DNA from 4 places in the Thermoanaerobacter ethanolicus JW 200 genome. Region 3 is predicted to be linked to each of the others. Evidence: a T-box and tRNA genes for the amino acid it is inferred to sense, from the RefSeq annotation. Region 3 holds a T-box; the other regions hold tRNA genes.
What was found. The T-box of region 3 lies ahead of leuS (leucine--tRNA ligase). A T-box ahead of a tRNA ligase gene usually reads a tRNA of that ligase, here a tRNA-Leu.
Positions count from the first base shown of each region.

Region 1 (5,278 bases), 380 kb from region 3:
CATACATTACAGGGGCTATAAAACATTCGTTGGCCATAGGGCATGGAGTAGGTCCCACTAACCATTTTTGGAATATAGAAATAAGGAAGGTGTGAGATATGGACTTAACCCTTTATGCTATAACGGATAGGTCTTACATAAAGGATATGGATATTGCTGACGCAGTAGAATTAGCAATAAAAGGCGGTGCAACAGTAATTCAACTGAGAGAAAAAGACATATCAAGTAGGGAATTTTATGAAATTGCTCTCAAAGTTAAAGAAGTGACAAAAAGAAATAGAATCCCTCTCATTATTAACGACAGAGTGGATATAGCTTTGGCAGTAGATGCAGATGGAGTTCACGTTGGACAGGAGGATTTGCCGGCAGATGTTGTAAGAAAAGTAATAGGTCATGATAAAATAGTAGGGGTATCAGCGAGGACAGTGGAAGAAGCTTTAAAAGCACAAAGAGATGGAGCGGATTATTTAGGAGTGGGAGCGGTGTTTAAGACTCCTACAAAGCCGGAGGCGGAAGCTATTGGAATAGAAGGGCTGAAAAAGATAAAAGAGGCAGTCACTATTCCCGTAGTTGCAATAGGAGGTATAACAAAAGATAATGCTTATGAAGTCATGTTAAAGTCGGGAGTAGACGGGATATCTTCAGTTTCAGCTGTGTTTTATGGGGATATAGAAAACAATACAAGAAAACTTTTGGAGGTTATAGCAAAAGCGATAAACGATAGGAGGAATTTGAAATGAAAAAAGAATTGTTGAAAATTTTAAGAGAGAAAAAACCTTTAGTTCACCATATTACAAATATAGTTACTGTCAATGATTGTGCTAATATAACACTGGCTATAGGAGCATTGCCAGTCATGGCACATGCCTTGGAAGAAGTAGAAGAAATGGTAAGTGCAGCAGATGCTTTAGTTTTAAATATAGGCACTCTTACAAATGAACAAGTAGAAGCGATGATAAAGGCAGGAAAGGCTGCAAATAGACTTAAAGTACCAGTTATATTAGACCCTGTTGGAGCGGGAGCTACGAAGCTTAGGACACAAAGCTCAAAAAAGATATTAGAAGAGGTAAAAATTTCTGTGATAAAAGGGAATAGTGCTGAGATTTCAATACTTGCAGGCAAAGGTGGGAAGATACGCGGTGTAGAATCTCAAAGCGGAGCAGATGATATTTCTGAAGCTGCAAAAGATTTAGCAAACGCGTACAACGTTGTAGTAGCAGTGTCAGGTGTTACTGACATAATTACTGATGGAAAAAGAATTGCGTATGTAAAAAATGGGCATCCTATGATGGGCACTGTTACTGGCACAGGTTGTATGCTTACCTCTGTAGTAGCGAGCTTCTGCGGAGTATGTGAAGATTATTTTGCAGCTACAGTAGAAGCTTTTGTAGCTTTTGGAATAGCAGGTGAAAGAGCCGCTCAAAGCAGCAATGTCAAAGGGCCCGGCAGTTTTAAAGTGACATTTTTTGATGAGATATATAATCTCACGCCGGAGATAATAGAAAAAGATAAGAAGGTGGAGTATGAATAAAATACATCGTATGGCTTTTATGGCACTTATTATTGCTATAGGCACCTTTGCTTCTCAATATGTATGGTTTAGTGTAGGTGCTGCCAAAGTTACACCTGTTCAACATGCTATTAATGTTATTTCAGCAGTTTTTTTGGGCCCTTGGGGAGCGTTAGAAGTAGCTTTTATTATAGGACTTTTGAGGAACATCCTTGGTGTTGGATCGCTTTTGGCATTTCCAGGAGGAATGGTTGGTGCGTTCATTGCTGGATATCTTTATAGATTTACACGTAAATTTTATTTTGCCTCTATAGGAGAAGTTATAGGTACAGGCATTATAGGGGCTTTGCTTTCTTATCCTATAGCTAAGTATATACTTGGAAGTTCCGGTGCGGCTTTTATGTTTGTCATTCCATTTTCGCTTTCCAGTACAATAGGCTCGGTTATAGGATATGTAGTGGTATTGGTTTTAGTAAAATATAAGAAATTTATCTCATAAACTTACTTTAGAAAGGCGGGTGTGAATCATGAAAATTAAAAATTTTACCCTTTTTCTAATATGGGCAGGTGCAGCAATCTCAATTGCTGAAATCTATACAGGTTCGCTATTTGCACCTCTAGGTTTAACTAAAGGCTTGTTGGCTATTTTAATAGGCCATATCATTGGTACATTATTTTTCTCGCTTGGGGGGCTTATGTCATACATCCTTAAGTTGCCAGCAATAAAATCAACAAAAGTTGTTTTGGGCAATAAAGGTACAATTTTTTTAGGAGCACTAAACATTCTACAATTGATTGGATGGACAGCAGTCATGATTATACAATCAGCAAAAGCTTTTAATGGTGCCATTGGTATGTCTGTTGGTGTAGGAATACTTTTTGTAGGCACATCTGTTTTATTATGGTCACTATTTTTTGAAAGTGAAGCATACTGGGTAAATAACATTGCAGTAATATTGTTGTTTATATTGACTATTGGTGTTGTAGTATTTTTAAAGGGCGGGAAAATTTTAACACCAACAGGTAATATAAGTTTTGTAGATGCAATCGAACTTGCCGTTGCTATGCCTGTATCATGGCTGCCTTTAGTAGGAGATTATACGATCAACAGTGAAAATAGAAAATCTAGCTTTATATATACATTTTTAGGTTATTTTATTGCAAGCTGTTTTATGTATTTTATAGGTCTTTTTGTTTCATTGAAAACGGAAGGAAAAGATATAATTTCATATTTTGCATCAATAAAAACTGGGTTTGTACCATTGCTAATAATACTTTTATCAACAGTGACGACTACTTTTATGGATGTATACTCTGCTGCGATATCTACAATGGCAGTTATTAAAACAAGGCTCAGTAAAAAAGAGCTATTAATAATTTATTCGCTGATAGGTATCATAGCAGCATATTTATTCCCAATTGATAAATATCAAAACTTTTTATATGCTATCGGTAGTGTATTTATTCCAGTATACACAGTAGTTTTTGTAGGCTTCTTTATATTAAAATATGAAGAAAGTGGGTACCTTAATATTCCTGCAGTTGTATCATCTATCATTGGAATTATTACGTATAATTACATGGTATATAACGGTACTTCATTATTAAAATGGTATCTAACTCCCACCATAACAACAATATTTTTGACTGCTGTAATTTATACTGTAACACAAACTTTTTTTAAAAGAAAAGAGAAAATTTTATGATTGATGAAATTGCAAAAACTCTTGAACGAGTTTGACTTAGATTACTTCAAAAACGTAAATAACCGTTTTGGGCATGCTGTGGGAGATAAAATCCTTATTTATCAAGGCTTAGAAGCATTCTTGACATATTAAAAAAACTTTGATAAAATGGTCTTGCGTAAACTCTTAATCAGCGGGGCTGGGGTTCGAGTCCCTAATGGCGCACCATTTTAATATGCGGGCATGGCGGAACTGGCAGACGCGCCAGACTTAGGATCTGGTGGGGTTACCCGTGGGGGTTCAAGTCCCTTTGCCCGCACCAATAAAAATTTAAGGGAGAAAAATATATATTTGACAGGAAAATAATGCAGTAGGCATTATTTTTTTTGCATAAAATTATGACAACTTGAGTTTGATTCACCGTTTTTTTATGTTATAATATTATAAGTTTAGAAGACTTTATACGAAAGAAAGAGAATAGGAGGATTTACTTAATGGGTGCGAGTCTTAAAAAATTAGAGAAAAGTATTGCGACGATTGAACTTACAATACCAAGTGAAAAGTTTGAAGAGGGTTTAAATTTTGCTTTTAAAAAGAATGCTTCAAAATTTAATGTACCGGGTTTTAGAAGAGGGAAAGCGCCAAGAGCTATTGTAGAAAGATATTATGGTGAAGGTGTCCTTTACGAAGATGCTGTAGAGTATGTTTTTGACGAAGTGTACAAGGAAGCTCTTAAAACGTTTGATTTAGAGCCAGTAGATTATCCGGATATTAACATTTTACAAATCGGCAAAGGAAAAGACTTGATTTTAGAAGCAACTGTACCTGTCATGCCTGAGGTAGAGTTAGGTGAATATAAAGGCATAGAAATTGAAAAAATAGAGTATGATGTGTACGATGGGGATGTAGAATACGAATTAGAAAAATTAAGGCAGCAAAATGCGAGAATTATACCTATTGAAGGAAGAGCAGCAGAAAGTGGAGATATTGCTGTAATAGACTTTGAAGGCTTTATAGATGGCAAGCCTTTTGAAGGCGGCAAGGCGGAAAATTATGAATTAGAATTAGGTAGCAATACTTTTATTCCTGGCTTTGAAGACCAAATAATAGGCCATAATGTAAATGACACTTTTGATGTAAGTGTAACTTTCCCTGAAGATTATAGGGTAGAAGAATTAAGAGGCAAATCGGCTGTTTTTAAAGTCACTCTTAAGGCTTTAAATAAAAAGGAATTGCCTGAATTGGATGATGAGTTTGCGAAAGATGTAAGTGAGTTTGAGACATTAGAAGAGTTAAAAGCCGACATAAGAAAGAAATTAGAAGAGAAAAATAGATTAGATGCAGAAAATGAGATGAAAGAAAAAGCAGTAATGAAAGTTGTGGAAAATGCAAAAGTTGATATACCAGATGTTATGGTGGAAAGGCAAATAGATATTTCTTTGAGGGATTTAGATTATAATTTGAGATATCAAGGTTTGGATTTAAATAGCTATTTATCAATTACAGGGAAGACCTTAGAAAATTTAAGAAAAGAGATGTGGGATGGAGCTTTAAATAGAGTAAAAACTCAACTTGTCATAGACAAAATTGCCAAAGTGGAAAATATTCAAGTTACAGAGGAAGAATTAGAAAACAGATTAAAGGAAATGGCAGAGAGTTACAGAATAAATCTGGAAGAATTCAAGAAAAGCTTGACTGAAAGCCAGATAAACGGCATAAAAGAAGATATAGCGTATTATAAGACGATTGACTTTATTTTTAGTGAGTGTAAAATAATAAGTAAAGAGGAGTGATTATTATGAGTCTTGTACCTATTGTTGTAGAGCAGACAAATAGAGGCGAACGTTCTTACGATATATTTTCTCGCCTTTTGAAAGACAGAATTGTATTTTTAGGAGAAGAAATAAATGATACTACAGCAAGTTTAGTTATTGCTCAGCTTTTGTTCTTGGAAGCTGAGGACCCCGACAAAGACATTTGGCTTTATATAAACAGTCCAGGCGGTTCAATAACTGCAGGATTTGCAATTTACGATACCATGCAGTATATAAAGCCAGATGTAGTGACTTTGTGCGTTGGAATG
Region 1 covers NZ_CP033580.1:1,186,933-1,192,210, forward strand. Annotated here, with positions in the region: gene thiD (bifunctional hydroxymethylpyrimidine kinase/phosphomethylpyrimidine kinase) at 1-95, shown strand, start outside; gene thiE (thiamine phosphate synthase) at 99-740, shown strand; gene thiM (hydroxyethylthiazole kinase) at 737-1,531, shown strand; gene thiW (energy coupling factor transporter S component ThiW) at 1,524-2,009, shown strand; gene cytX (putative hydroxymethylpyrimidine transporter CytX) at 2,038-3,216, shown strand; gene EB239_RS15215 (diguanylate cyclase domain-containing protein) at 3,220-3,348, shown strand; tRNA gene EB239_RS05880 (tRNA-Leu) at 3,433-3,517, shown strand; gene tig (trigger factor) at 3,690-4,988, shown strand; gene clpP (ATP-dependent Clp endopeptidase proteolytic subunit ClpP) at 4,994-5,278, shown strand, end outside.
Region 1: it encodes a tRNA-Leu, which carries the amino acid that the T-box ahead of leuS (leucine--tRNA ligase) is inferred to sense. The anticodon was not compared.

Region 2 (5,278 bases), 620 kb from region 3:
AAAGATGGGAAACAGCTACATGCTGTTCCTTATCCTGAGACAAATAGATATATAAAAAAGGTGTTAGCAGTTTATCAGATATATAAATTTATATATGAAACTAAAAGTTGATATGAATATACAAAAAAAGCTGAAAAATTGGTATAATAGTATCGTTAAAAAAGAAAATAAAAAGGGAGGACACAAATGAAACTATTAAAGCATTTAAAAGACTTAAATGAAGTAAAAATTGAAAAGGATAGGGAGTTTTTCTCAGCTACTCATGAAGAAATAAAAAATGCATGGACTACAGATGTGTATTTTTTAAGAACCCAGGATATTTTGTCATATCTTGGTGTACAAGATAAAATAGTCACAGCGGAGATATTTCCAAGAAAAAAAGGAGTTTTTGCAGGGTTACCAGAAGTAATGAGTTTACTTAAAGACAAAAATGTGGAAGTATGGTCTTTGGAAGAAGGGGACACTTTTGAAGCTAAAGATACAGTAATGAGGATAAAAGGGCCTTATAGTGAGTTTGGAATTTATGAGACGGCAATATTAGGAATTCTTGCAAGTTCTTCCGGTTGGGCAACAGCAGCAAGGGAGCTTAAAGAAGTTGCCAAAGACAAACCAATATTATGTTTTGGTGCAAGGCATGTACATCCAGCTGTGGCACCTGTGATGGAAAGGGCGGCTTTAGTAGGAGGGGCAGATGATGCCAGCTGTATTTTAGGTGCAAAATTAATGGGGAAAGACCCTAAAGGGACAGTACCTCATGCTGCTTTTTTGCTTGCAGGAGATACATTAGAAGTGGCGAAAGCTTACAGAGATATAACTCCCCTTGATGAAAAGATAACCATTTTAGTTGATACTTTTAAAGACGAAGTGGAAGAGGCTTTGAGGGTTGCTGAATTTTTAGGGGATAGATTATACGGAGTAAGACTTGATACTCCATCAGAAAGAGGTGGAGTTACACCTAGTTTAGTGTATGAACTAAGGCAAAGATTAAATCAAAAAGGATTTACAAATGTAAAAATTATAGTTTCTGGAGGTTTAAACCCAGAACGGGTAGCAGAACTTTCTGAAAGTGGAGCAGATGCTTTTGGAGTAGGAAGTTACATATCTGATGCTCAACCTATTGATATGACAATGGATATAAAAGAAGTGGAAGGAGTACCTATTGCTAAAAGAGGGAGAATTCCTGGAATTATCGAAAATAAAAAATTGAAAAAGATAAAATAGTTTTCGGAGATGATAGTTAATGAGAAAATTTATTATATTATCTTTCATTTTGATGTTTATTTTTACAGGATGCAAAACTACTCCGCAAAATATGGTAAATTTACCTCAAGCATCTGAGGACAAAACTAAGATTGAAGAAGAAAAGCCAGTAGAGGGTGGCACTTTAAGAGTAAATATTACTTCTTTTGATACATTAAATCCTTTTTTGAATGACAATGAGAGAGTAAGGCAAATGTTAAATTTGTCATTGGAAGGATTAGTTACCTTGGATAAAACTTTAAAACCTATTCCTCAATTAGCAGAAAACTGGCAGATAAATGGACTTAATATAAAATTTTATTTAAAAAAGAATGTTAAATGGCAGGATGGAGTAAGTTTTACAGCTAATGATGTAAAATTTACTTTTGATTCTTTTAAAAATAAGGATGTAAAAAGTCCTTATAGGGATATTCTCATTAACTATCTCTCCTCTTATAAGACAAATGGTGATTATGAATTTGAAGTTGTTTTAAATAAACCTGTTGCAAATCCAATAGCTTTGTTTACTTTTCCTATTCTAGCTGAGCACCAATATAAAGGTAAGGAAGATATTTTAAATAAAGATATTGTACCTATTGGTACAGGGCCATATAAGATATCTTCTTACAGCGTTGGCAGAGAAATTATTTTTGAAAGAAATCCTTATTATAGAGGCGACAAACCTTATATAGATAGTATAGTGTTTAAAATTGTGCCTGATGAAAATGCTATGATAACATCTTTTCAAAGCAAAGAAGCAGATTTTACTTTTTTAAGTGACATAGACTGGGATAAATACAAAGAGATTTCAAACGTAAATATTTATAAATACGTTATGCAAGATTATGTATTTATGGCCCCTAATTATCAAAAGCCAGCTTTGAAAGATTCAAATGTCAGGAAAGCGATGTGTTATGGAATAGATGTTGACAAAATTTTGAGAGATGTATATTTCAGTCATGGGTTAAAGTCATGTATTCCCGTTCGCCCTGATTCGTGGCTTTATAGCAATAAAATAGTATCTCATAATTACGATATAAAAGAGGCAAATAAAATATTAGAGGAAAGTGGTTGGAATTTAGTTAAAGGGATAAGGAGCAATGGAACTTATCAGCTCAAATTTGATTTGCTGGTAAATGCAAATAATCCATATTTGATTAAAGTTGCTCAAATTATAAAGAATAATTTAAAAGATGTAGGAATTGAAATAAACATTGTACCAAAAGATTGGGGCAATTTACTAAGTTCTGTATATTCGGGTAAATTTGATTTGGTGTTAATGGAGTGGAATTTAAGTTATAATCAAGATATGTCTACAATGTTTATGACAAAAGGCAAAGACAATTTTATGGGTTATAGTAATTCTAAAGTTGATGAAATATATAGTAGAATTTTTTATGATTCAGAAGAGAATTCTTTAAAAACAGATTATCAGGCTTTGGAACAAGTTTTTTTAGAGGAACAACCCATAATTGGCCTTTTCTATATTGAAGGAGCAGTTATGGCATATGACAATGTAAAAGTTGTGGACCCTACTGGATTTAATGTTTTTAACAATATAGAAAAATGGTATATCAAAAAATAGGTATTGACACTGACCTAAAAAGATTATATAATTCATAGTGTGACGAAATTAAATAAAGCGTGCGGTGGTGGCGGAACTGGCAGACGCGTACGTTTGGGTGTATGACTATTCAGTGATGGATATTTTAATTGAAATGATTAATAGGTTTGCCACCTTGACAAACGAGTTAAGTGAGCAGTATAATAAAAACGCAGGCGGGCGTGCTGGAATTGGCAGACAGGCATGTTTGAGGGGCATGTGAGAGATGATCTCGTGTGGGTTCAAGTCCCACCGCCCGCACCATAAATAAAAGAGAAAAGAGGCGTTAAGCCTTTTATTTTTTTGTCACACAAATTATTAATTTTTTATAAAATATATTAAAAAAAGATTAAAAAATATAAATTGCAATATTAAATGCAACACCTAATGAAAATCATGTAGATATAGGATTTGGAACAAATCATATATAACCTTAAGCCCATCTTAGTTAACAAATTGAGCGAAGGTCGTGATTTGTCAAGGGTTAAAGTCAGGCGAAGCCTGCCCCTTGACAAATCACGAACGAGCTCTAAACTTTATAAGGGATGGGCTTAACAGATTTTTGCCAGCTCTTCATAAAAGTATTCCTTAGGCGTTTTGTAATTTAACAATTTTCGTGGAAGGTTATTAAGCCAGTTTTCTACTCTCTTTATCGTATCTATAGATAAATCTTTAATACTTTTACCTTTAGGGATGAAACGTCGTATAAGACCGTTATGTCGTTCATTTGTAGCTCTTTCCCAAGATGAATATGGATGTGTATAATATACTTCTACGCCATATTCTAAAAGAGCACTTTCTAAATCACTAAACTCTGTACCATTATCAGATGTTATTGTTTTAAATACTTTGTTTAAATTGTCACCAAACATATCTTTTAATTTTGATAATGCATCTTTAACAGATTTATTGTCTTTTGCATCTAATAAGAATATTATTTCATGGCGAGTCTTACGCTCTATTAATGTTAAAAGGACCTTGTCATTAGATTTCTTGCCAATTAACGTATCTATTTCCCAATGCCCAAAAACTTCACGGCTTTCAACTTCTTTAGGCCTAAAATCAATACTTTTGCCCATAATACGTTTATTTTTACGATTTTGTTTCTTCCTTGGTTTTAAACGTAGTTTTAAAGGTAAATCAATGTTTTTAACTTTTAATAATCCTCTATCTATATAGTTGTACAGTGTTTTAGTACAAACAATGGTTTTATTATTCCAGCTTGGGTCTTTTTTACAATAGCCTACAACTGCATCTGGTGACCATTTTTCATTTAATATTTTATTTTCAGCATATTTCAAGAAATCTTCTGCTTTAGCTACTTTAAATTTAGCTCCGCAATTTGAACGATTTTTTTCGTAGATAGCTTGACCGGTTTCAGGAAAATAGCTTGTATAAGAAGATAAATCACTTCTAAGTTGTGTAGTAGTTCCACGTTTAATTTCACGGCTTATAGTGCTTGGAGATCGATTAAGTTTTTTAGCAATATACCGAATACTTCTTCCTTCTTTGAGTAATGCATAGATCTCTCCTCGTTCATAGCTACTTAAGTGTTTAAAAGAACGCTTTTTTGTGGTATCATTATTATGAACCATAGTGAAAATCCTCCTTGTATGATGTTTAGTTGACACCTATATCATACACGATTTTCACTATGGTTTCTATTTTTTTATCTGTTGCATTTAATTATACAACTAACCAAGATTAAAAAATTTAAGAAATTATAATGTAAACATTGACTTTGACTGTAGGATATGATAAGATAAGACAAAAGGACAAAATATGCAATCTTGCCGAATCCGAAAGGTACGGAGGAACCGCTTTTTGGGGTTAATCTGTAGCTTTAAGCTGCAGTAGGGATACCTTCTGTCCCGCACCCGACAGCTAACTCCGGAGGCAATAAAGGAAGGAGATTTGCAGTGGATCAGCGAATAGGAAAGATGATTTTTGGAATTTCTGTGTTTGGTGCGACGCTGATTGGTAGCTCTTTTTTGAACCCAGCGTTTGCGGAAGGATTGGGAGTTGGAAAGATTACAGGCAATTATGTAAATGTGCGGACTCAAGGAAGCTTATCAGGAAGTGTCATTGCCCGCTTAAATTGGAATGACACAGTGACTGTGTTAGATAAGGAAAACGGGTGGTACAAGATAAAGCTTTCTGATGGAAGAGAAGGATGGGTTTTTGGTGAATATTTATCCGTAAGAAATTCTTCTAATGTCTCAAGAGGAGATTCGGAAAAAGCAGCAAGTGTTGGTATAGTGACAGGTAGTTACGTTAATGTGAGAAGTGAAGCGGGTTTATCTGGCAGCGTTGTAGCACAGCTTAACAAGAATACTACAGTGAATGTGTTGGGTAAACAAAATGGGTGGTATAAAATAAAGCTTTCGGACGGAAGAGAAGGATGGATTTACGGAGAATACTTAGCAGTGAGGAGCT
Region 2 covers NZ_CP033580.1:1,425,709-1,430,986, forward strand. Annotated here, with positions in the region: gene EB239_RS06990 (lytic transglycosylase domain-containing protein) at 1-111, shown strand, start outside; gene EB239_RS06995 (nicotinate phosphoribosyltransferase) at 187-1,221, shown strand; gene EB239_RS07000 (ABC transporter substrate-binding protein) at 1,241-2,824, shown strand; tRNA gene EB239_RS07005 (tRNA-Leu) at 3,019-3,106, shown strand; gene EB239_RS07010 (IS30 family transposase) at 3,394-4,437, opposite strand; cyclic di-AMP (ydaO/yuaA leader) riboswitch at 4,624-4,756, shown strand; gene EB239_RS07015 (C40 family peptidase) at 4,762-5,278, shown strand, end outside.
Region 2: it encodes a tRNA-Leu, which carries the amino acid that the T-box ahead of leuS (leucine--tRNA ligase) is inferred to sense. The anticodon was not compared.

Region 3 (5,278 bases):
TCTACTAATACCCATAAGCTGTGCTAATTCTTCTTGAGAAATCATTGGATTTTTCTTTATAAATCTCAATATCTCTTTTTCCCTCTGTGTCAATGCCACATCAATACACTCCCAAACAATTATTTGTTTATCAAACATTTGCAAGTATATTATATCACAAAAACGCAAATAAAAAAACTGCTTATTTTAAAAAGCAGTAAAAACATTATTATCCAGAAAGCATACCAATCTACTTAATAATATATGATAAAATCACATAGCTAACAATACCAACAACAACAGGTGTAAATAGCTTCCTCGTAAAATATGCAGCTATAAATGTCGGTATTGCTGAAAATAAATATACATTTGATAAATCTAAAAATAATTTTCCATCTTTAATAAAAATTACCGGAAATAAAAGAGCTGAAAGAACTGCCACAGGTACATACTCAAGAAATGACTTTACAGCCTGAGGAAGTTCTATTTTAGTTAAGCCATAAACAGGCATAAATCGTGGAATATATGTAACTAAAAACATTCCAATAACACTTATTATAAATTTCGTACCCATTTGTCAAGCAATACCCCCATTCCTGCACCTATTAATGCGGCTACAATGACATTTGTATTTCCTGGTAATATAAACGTCAAAGTTATAGACAGCAAACCCGAAAATATACTTATAAAAACTTTTTTATACCCTGATATTTGCATTAACAGCAAAGCAATATACATTGCGGGAAGTGCAAAATCAAGCCCTACGTTTATAGAGCCTCCTATCAAACTTCCTGATACAGCACCTAAAAATGAAGAAAATACCCAGGCAGTATACGAGGTTAAAAATAGTTGGTAGAAATAACCTTCAGTATATTCAGAGTTACTTTGCAAATCTGTAATCGCAACAGCATATGTCTCATCAGTAATAAAAAAAGATAATATTGGTATATGTTTCCTCGATATGTGTTTCATATACTGCGATAGCGATGTGCTATATAAAAAGTGCCTCAAATTCACTATAAATATTGTAGATACCAGTGTAACGATACTTGTCCCTGCACTAAGCAAACTTATAGCAATAAATTGTGCTGAACCCGCATATACAAAAAGAGACAATGCCATCACTTGTGAAACAGTAAAACCGCTTTTCACGCCAACTAGTCCATAAGCAAAACCTATTGGCAAATATCCTAACACAATAGGTAGTGCACTTTTAACTCCATTTATACTCTTTTTAACATCACTATCTACTATCATAATTTACTCCCTCACCATCACTAAAAATATTTATTTAAAAGCAGGAGCATGCCTCCTGCTTTCGTTTATTTCACAACAATATTTACAAGCCTGTTTTTGACGACTATGACCTTCTTTATCTCTTTTCCATCCACATATGCTTTTACATTTTTATCAGAAAGGGCGAGCTTTTCTATTTCTTCGTCAGTAGCATTTGAAGGAACTTCAAGCCTTCCTCTTACCTTGCCGTTTACCTGGACAGCTATCTCTACAACATCTCTTTGTAGAGCTTTTTCATCCCACTTTGGCCATTTTTGATTGAAAACAGAATATTCATATCCAAGTTTTTCCCACATTTCTTCAGAAAAATGAGGGGCAAATGGCGCCAAAAGTTTTATTAAATCTGCCACCACTTCTTCATAAAATTTGATATTTTTAACTTCCACATCTGCCTCGTATTTATAAAGGGCATTTACCAGTTCCATTATCCTCGCTATTGCAGTATTAAACTGAAATCTCTCTGCATCTTCTGTCACACCTTTTATAGCATAATGTCTCACATAGTTTAATTCATTTTCATCTTTTCCCATTTCGTCTTTGGTCTTGCCAGGATTGTTTCTTGTCTCAATAAATTTATCTATAAACCTCTCCACTCTATTGACAAATCTGGAAATTGCCTTAATACCATCATCATTCCATGGCCCACCTTCAGAATAAGCAAATCCAAACATAAGGTAAAGCCTGAATACATCAGAACCGTATTCTTTAATGTATTCGTCAGGCGAAATGACATTTCCTTTAGATTTACTCATTCTGCTTCCATCAGGTCCCAATATTGTGCCTTGGTGGACTAATGATTTAAAAGGTTCATCAAAATCAAGATATCCCAAGTCTCTTAAGGCTTTTGTGACAAACCTTGCGTACAAAAGATGCATTGTCGCATGCTCTGCTCCACCTACGTACTTGTCAACAGGCAACATCTTATTTATCCATTCTTTATTGAAAGGCTCTTTGTCGTTTTTGTTGTCGGGATATCTTAAAAAGTACCAGGAAGAATCCACAAAAGTGTCCAAGGTATCGGGGTCTCTTAAGGCCTTACCACCACATTTAGGACAAGTTACATTCATAAAGCCCTCATGCTTTTTAAGTGGAGACTCACCTGTTGGAGCAAATTCCACATCATAAGGAAGTAACACTGGCAAATCTTCTTCTGGGACAGGGACTATGCCACAGCGTTCACAGTGAATGACAGGTATTGGAGCACCCCAGTATCTCTGCCTTGAAACAAGCCAATCCCTCAATCTGTAATTTACTTTAAACTCTGCTCTACCTTCTTGCTTTAATTTTTCTACAATTTTTATCCTCGCTTCTTCTGATTTCATGCCTGTAAATTCTCCACTGTCTATAAGCACTCCATACTCAACAAAGGGTAGACTGTCGTCTATATCTCCAATTCCTTTTATCACTCTTTTTATAGGAAGGTTGTATTTTGTTGCAAATTCATAATCTCTTTCATCATGGGCAGGAACAGCCATGACACATCCTGTTCCATATGTTGCAAGGACGTAATCTGCTATCCAAATAGGAAGTTTTTCTCCCGTCAGAGGGTGTATAGCATAGGCCCCTGTAAATACCCCTGTCTTTTCTTTTTCAGTAGACAACCTTTCAATTTCACTTTGTTTTCTCGCGTATTCTTTATACTCTTCAACAGCTTGTTTATATTCTTCTGTAGTAATTAAATCTACAATTTCGTGTTCTGGCGCGATGACTACATACGTCGCTCCGTACAACGTGTCAGCTCTTGTAGTAAATACCTTAAATGTCAGGTCTTTTCCGTCTACTTTAAATTCTATCTCTGCTCCATCCGATTTTCCAATCCAATTTCTTTGCATTATTTTTGTTTTCTCAGGCCAATCAAGTTCATCCAGTTTTTCAAGGAGTTCTTCTGCATAAGCAGTTATCTTAAAAAACCACTGAGTCAAATCTTTCTTTGTAACTTCAGTGCCGCACCTTTCACATTTTCCGTCTATAACTTGCTCGTTTGCAAGAACAGTTTGACAGCTTGGGCACCAATTCACTGGAGCTTTCTTTCTATAGGCAAGGCCTGCCTCAAAAAGCTTAAGGAAAATCCACTGTGTCCATTTGTAGTACTCCGGCAAGCAAGTTATTACTTCATAGTCCCAATCAAAAGTTGCCCCCATTTCCCGTAGCTGCTTTTCCATCGTTCTTATGTTTTCCATGGTGGAATCATAAGGATGTATTCCCGTTTTTATCGCGTAATTTTCTGCAGGAAGTCCAAATGCATCAAATCCCATTGGGTGGAAAACCTCATAGCCTTGCATTTTTTTCATCCGTGCCCAGGAATCAGTAGGTCCGTAATTGTACCAATGTCCTACGTGAAGCTTTGCACCCGAAGGATAAGAAAACATCTCAAGGCAATAAAGCTTTTTATCTACATTTTCAGGATTAAACTTGTAAAGTTTTGTCTCTTCCCATCTTTTTTGCCATTTTCTATCAACATCCACTGAGTAAGCCATAAACCTCCACTCCTATCTATGATTTTTTAGCAAACTCGATTTTATTAAAAAAAGTCTTTCATCCGTAAGAGACGAAAGACTTACACTTCCGTGGTACCACTCTTTTTGGCATAATGCCCACTTAAACCTGTAACGGCAGTAACCGTGCATACCTACTACACTTCAGTATGCCTGCTCCATGGCGAGTTTCGGCATCTTAGGCTACCGTTTTGCACCCACCAACGGCTCTCTTAAAGCTTACAATGCCTACTACTCCACTTCATCGCATTTACAAATAGATTTGTACATTATTTTATTACAAAAGAAAAATAAATGCAATATCTTTTGAAAATCTTTATAATTAAAGTAATTAAAACTGTTACTTTGCGCCTTATAATTCGTCTATGATTGTGGAAATTAAAAACAGCCAAGTTCCAAAAAGTTACTTATAAAATTTTGATGCGTCTATATAAGTGAAAGGAGGCCCATGGGTGAAAGATGGTTTTTTAAGCTTTTATGAAACTTTTTTTGACGATGTGTACCGGTACGTGTATTTTAAAGTAGGTAATAGCTGGGATGCCGATGACATCGTAAGTGAAATTTTTAAAAAAGCCTATGAAAATTATAGTACAATAAGAACCAATCCAAAGTCTTGGCTTTTCTCGATTGCAAGAAATACTGTCACAGACTTTTATAGAAAGAAGAAAGAAATTGTAACAAATGATGAACTTGAAAAATACTATTATCCGGATATTTGGGAGGACAAATTTAACAAAGAAGTAGAACTTAATTGCTTAAAAAAATCAATTTACAGCCTTCCAAAAAATGAAATTGAAATAATAAACTTAAAGTATTTTTCGGGAATGACCCATAAAGAAATATCACAGTTAATTGAAAAAACTGAAGATGCAGTAAAAATGAAAGCCCATAGGATTATTCAAAAATTAAAAAATCTTGTTATTAAATGTTTGGAGGGATGAATAATGAAAGAGAAAGATATAGAAAAAAATCTAGAAAAACTAAAAGAACACATCCCTGTAAATTATCAATTAAAAGAAAAATTAAAAAAAGAGTTTAAGAAAAATACTAAAAAAAGTTACAAGTTTATAGCCATTGCCGCTTCTTTACTTTTAATCGTAGGATTTGCCCTTGCAAGCTTTTTATCCCACAACAATTACAGTCCAAATTATATAACAAGCCCCAGTCCTTTCATCTCAAAAGCAAACGCTGCAGATTTAAAAATTGCCAATCAAATCTCCTTTTTTGACATTGGCAAGGGTAACACGGGAAGAATTGCTGAATACAATGGCACCCTTTATATAGCCATCCCCGAAAAAGGGCTTTTTGAATATAATAAAAACGGCTTTAGACAGATAGTGGGTGAAAAAAGCAAAAACGTGCCCATTGGAGTAGGAGACGTAGCTGTATCTCCAGATGGAAAAAAACTTTTATATTCTTTAAACTACCAATACTATATAAAAGACCTTTCAACAGATAAAACAGAAAAAATTCGTGTAACAGGCAATGGTTTAGACATTTTCTATGAA
Region 3 covers NZ_CP033580.1:810,399-815,676, reverse strand. Annotated here, with positions in the region: gene EB239_RS03970 (PfkB family carbohydrate kinase) at 1-99, opposite strand, end outside; gene EB239_RS03965 (AzlD domain-containing protein) at 230-553, opposite strand; gene EB239_RS03960 (AzlC family ABC transporter permease) at 535-1,236, opposite strand; gene leuS (leucine--tRNA ligase) at 1,302-3,752, opposite strand; T-box leader at 3,817-4,024, opposite strand; gene EB239_RS03950 (RNA polymerase sigma factor) at 4,223-4,711, shown strand; gene EB239_RS03945 (TolB family protein) at 4,715-5,278, shown strand, end outside.

Region 4 (5,278 bases), 880 kb from region 3:
GCTCTCTTAATTCTTTAGAGAGCTTAAGAACATGGACAAGGAGTTGAACAGTAGGGATAGAGAGAATTTTTTGGATAATCAAAGCAGTGAGCATAGACTCAAGAGAAAAATCTCTATGACGTCCAAAGTGGGAATAATAGTGGGCATAAAAAGAAGATGGAATAAGTTCAGATAAATCAACAAAAGATTCAAAGAGTTTGATAAATTTGGGCTTATCTTCTTCAAAGAAGGATTGAACATCATCGTAAATATCTGAGAGAGAAAGTTGTTTAGCTTTGATTTTCATAGGATTTCCTCCATTTCTTTTTGGGATTTGGTTCTCTATATAAATTCGACGAAAGTGGAGGAATTCCTTTGAAAATATACAGCAGAATCCTTTAATCCATAAGGATTTTGGGATTCTGCAAAGACCTAATTAGCAATTAATTAAGGAGGAATTTAAGTGTCCATAAAAAATAAAAATAGCTTAAAAACAAATCAATTTACTAATAATCAAACAAATTAATCTACTAATCAAAACATACAAAATGAACTAACTGTACCTAATTGGGTTAAACTTTTAACAACTGGAAATGTTCCTGAAATGAGAACAGTAAAAAAAGGCTTTTCGCTAGATAATGAACAAAATTCATCAAACAATACCCCAAACAATTCTACATTAAAAAATAAAACTTTAAAAAAATTACTTACATAGAAATTAGTTGAAGACGACGTTATAACATAGAGTAGTCAAAAAGAGATCTCATAACTTCTCAAAAATTTTCAAATTTTTATAGAAGCTAGCAGGCTCAAAGCCTGCTCAGACTGTTGATAAAATATCGGGAACCCGTTATGATGAAAAGGGTTCCTTGTTTTTTTAGTAGTATGAAGCAAAAGAGGAAAGGAGAAACAAGATGTTATCAAAGAAACAGGATGCCAGACATCAAATAGAATTTGTAAGCATAGATCAGTTAGTTCCAAAAGATCACCTTTTAAGGAAGATAGAAAGAGTCATAGACTTCAGTTTCATATATGATTTAGTAAAAGAGAAATATTCCGAAGATCACGGCAGACCAAGCATAGATCCAGTAGTATTAGTAAAAATCCTGTTTATTCAGTATCTTTTTGGCATACCCTCAATAAGGAGGACAATATCAGAGATAAAAACAAACGTTGCATATAGGTGGTTTTTAGGGTATGGGCTAACAGAAGAAATACCTCATTTTTCAACATTTAGCCAGAACTACATAAGAAGATTCAAAGGGACAGACATATTTGAGAAAATATTTACGAAGATTTTAGAAGAAGCAATAAGGCATGGGCTAGTAAATGCGGAGGAAGTATTCATAGATTCAACCCATGTAAAAGCAAGTGCCAACAAGAAGAAATACACCAAAGAAATAGTAGAACAAGAAGCCAGGACTTATCAAGAAAAACTAGAAGAAGAAATAAACAAAGATAGAGAAGCTCATGGCAAAAAGCCATTAAAGAAAATCAAGAAAATAAAGACGAAAGAAGTGAAAGTAAGCAAAACAGACCCAGATAGCGGAATGTTAAACAAAAACGGAAAAGAAAAATGTTTTGCATATTCTTTTCATACAGCCTGCGATAAAAATGGATTTGTATTAGGAGTAAAAGTAACAGCTGCAAATGTCCACGACAGTGTAATGTTTCAAGAAGTATTAGAAGAAGTTGAAAAGAGAGTAGGAAAACCGAAAGCAATAGCAGTAGACGCAGGCTATAAAAATCCGTACATATTAAAGACAATATTTGATAAAGAAATAATACCAGCAGTGCCGTATACAAGACCAATGACAAAAGATGGTTTCATGAAAAAGCAGCAGTACGTATACGATGAATATTATGACTGTTACATATGCCTACAAAATGAAATATTAACATATGTTACAACCAATAGAGAAGGATATAGAGAGTACAAATCAAATCCAGAAAAATGTTGTCATTTCTCAAATTAATTTAGCCCAAAACCGATAAAATTTTTCAGATTAAATAATCTTGTGATAAAATTAATGCTAAAGGAATTTGATAAATTTTTTCAGATTCCTTTAGCATTAATTTTAATTGGAGAGGTTACTTATGCAAATAGTTTTCCATGTTGATAACATTGAAGAATATTTACATAAAGGTAAAGATTACAATTTCCCTGCCCCGCCAGATAGATGTCCTCATCCCGATTGCAAGTGTAAAGTAAAATTAAAAAAGCACGGGTTTTATTACCGTTACTATTTAGTTGGACTTAACTGTGTAAAAATAGCCAAAAGAAGATATATATGCCCTGTATGTACAAGAAACAAGGGGTATAGGACTTATCGTTGGGGAGGCCGGTTCAGGCAAATCTACCGCATTAAAAAGATATGCTGAAAGCCTCAACCGTTCTACATTTAAGCCATGTTACTTTGCCCTTTCTACACTCACAGTGAGAGAATTCTATCAAGCATTGGCTATGATTTTAGGCGAAACACCCTCATACAAAAAAGTAACGCTCTTTCACCAGATACAAAGAGCGATAACAGAACTTTACTATAGCCAGAAGATAACTCCTGTCATAATATTAGATGAAATACGACTGGTTTCTAATGATGTTCTTGAAGATTTGAGAATAATATTTAACTTTAATATGGATTCTCAAAACCCGTATATATTGATACTTTCAGGACAACCACACATAAGAAACAAACTAGCCTTGAATGTAAACAGTGCACTAAGGCAAAGAATTTCTATAAAGTATGTGATGCAAGGGCTAAAAAAAGAAGAAATTCAAGATTATATAAAAACAAGAATAAAAATAGCCGGAGTGGTGAATGATATATTTACACCATCAGCATATGAAGCAATATATTCTCTAACAAAAGGGCTCCCAAGGATAATAAATAACCTGGTAACAGCTTCTCTTCTCTATGCGTATTCTAAAAGGCTAAGAGAAATAGATGAAGAAGTAATATACCAGGCACAAAATGAAATCAGTTTGTGAGAGTAGTAGCTTTCGCTACTCTCATTTTTTATTATACATCAATTAACCCAAATTGCCAATAACAGATATTAACATATTTTAGCGGTAATGCTCTTAAAAAGTGAAAAAAATTTTTAATCAGGCTGTGATAATTTGAGAAAAAATACTTTTATGCACTTAAAAAATGCCATTATAATTTGAAAATCTTTGGAGATTTAATTTGAGAATTGACAGTAAGCTTTTTCTTGCAAAATATGATACTTTAACAACAGAACAAAAAGAAGAATTGGAAGTAATGTTCTGGTACAGTGATGACTTAAGAATAGCATACCTTTTAAAAGAAGAATTTAATGATAAAGTATTAAAATGCAAAAATTCAAAGGAAGCAAAAATAGAATTAAAAAGATGGATACAGTTAGCTAAAGAAAGCAAAATTGATGAATTTAAAAGATGTGTGCAAGTATTTAACCGTTGGTTTGAAGAAATAACAAATGCCTTTGATATACCATATACTAATTCTGCAACAGAAGGTTACAATAATAAAATTAAGGTGCTAAAAAGGCTTGCATATGGCTATAGAAATTTTCATCGATTTAGAAAGAGAATATTATATTGTAATGCTTAATGTTCTAACTTAATACTATTTTTAGTGATAAAGGATATTCAAGGATATTATAGAGCTTTGATGAAAAGGCATATATAAATATCTACCCATACTTCTAGCTATATCTCTTATCATAACTAATAATTTACAAATATTACCATATTATGTGATAAGATTTATAGGTGGGCATTCAGAAAAATATCCACCCCAACTATTGACAAAGAGCCTATTTTTTATGTTTGCAAAATGTTTGCAAAGTGATATAAAAAACCAAAAGCCGTTAGCAAAGTGCTAACGGCTACATTTCTTGATTTTTCTGGTGCCGAAGGTGGGAGTCGAACCCACACGGGGTGTGAGCCCCACTGGATTTTGAGTCCAGCGCGTCTGCCAATTCCACCACTTCGGCGAGTTACTACATTTCATATATTATCACAGGTTAATGAAAATTTCAATACCCTTTTTATAAAAAGTGCTATTAATTTACCTATTTCATTATTTATAAATTCCTTTATTTGTGATATATTTATATTTACAGCACATTTTTCAAGGTTGGTGATGTTATGGAAGAGTTAAACAGAAATAAGAAAATAGAACGAGCTATTTTAGTAGGAATTATTTCTACACCTGAAGATGAAGAAAGCATGGAAGAATTAAAAGAACTTGCTTTAACAGCTGGAGCTGAAGTAGTAGGAGTAATGACACAAAAGCGCAATACAATTGACAAAGCTCACTATATTGGTAAAGGAAAGCTGGAAGAATTAAAATTCTTTGCTGAAAATCAAGAAGTTGACCTTGTCATTGTCAATGATGAACTTACTGGTACACAAATTAAAAATATGGAAGACTTTTTAAATGTAAAAGTTATTGATAGAACAAATCTTATTCTTGATATATTTGCAAAAAGAGCAAAGTCAAAAGAAGGAATGTTACAAGTAGAATTAGCTCAATTGAAGTATCGACTGCCACGTCTTGCAGGTCTTGGTGGACAACTTTCAAGATTAGGTGGAGGAATAGGTACAAGGGGTCCTGGTGAGACAAAATTAGAGACAGATAGAAGGCATATAAAGAATAGAATAAAAGCGATAGAAAAGAAGTTAGAAGAAATAGAAAGGCACAGAAGTTTACAAAGGGAAAGGCGTAAGAAAAACCGTATTCCTGTGATAGCTATAGTAGGGTATACAAATGCAGGAAAATCCACGCTGCTTAATGCTTTAACTAATGCAGAAGTATACGTTGAAAATAAATTATTTGCAACACTTGATCCTACTGCGCGGAGACTTGTTTTGCCTTCAGGGAGAGAAGTAATTTTGATTGATACTGTAGGTTTTATTAGAAAGTTGCCTCACGACCTCGTAGAGGCTTTTAAATCTACGCTAGAAGAGGTTAAATATGCAGATTTATTGCTTCATGTAATTGATGTGACTTCACCAGATATGGAGGAAAAGATAAAGGTTGTAGAAAAGGTTCTTTCAGATTTAGGGGCTATTAATACCCCTAAGATAAATGTTTTTAATAAAATTGACCTTTTGGAAGTTGTACCTAAAGGAAATGAAAGAGAAGTTTATATTTCTGCAAAAAATAAAATTGGATTTGATAAGTTATTGCAAGCAATAGAAAGAGAAATTTTTAAAGATGTGGAAGTAGTGAATTTTCTATTGCCTTATGATAAGACTAAAGAATACAATTATTTAAAAGAAAAAACAAAAATAATTGGAGAAAATTAT
Region 4 covers NZ_CP033580.1:1,693,145-1,698,422, forward strand. Annotated here, with positions in the region: gene EB239_RS08390 (transposase) at 1-286, opposite strand, end outside; partial or broken gene EB239_RS08395 (IS1182 family transposase) at 894-1,937, shown strand; partial or broken gene EB239_RS08400 (hypothetical protein) at 2,077-2,301, shown strand; partial or broken gene EB239_RS08405 (ExeA family protein) at 2,279-2,971, shown strand; gene EB239_RS08410 (transposase) at 3,171-3,575, shown strand; tRNA gene EB239_RS08415 (tRNA-Leu) at 3,872-3,960, opposite strand; gene hflX (GTPase HflX) at 4,115-5,278, shown strand, end outside.
Region 4: it encodes a tRNA-Leu, which carries the amino acid that the T-box ahead of leuS (leucine--tRNA ligase) is inferred to sense. The anticodon was not compared.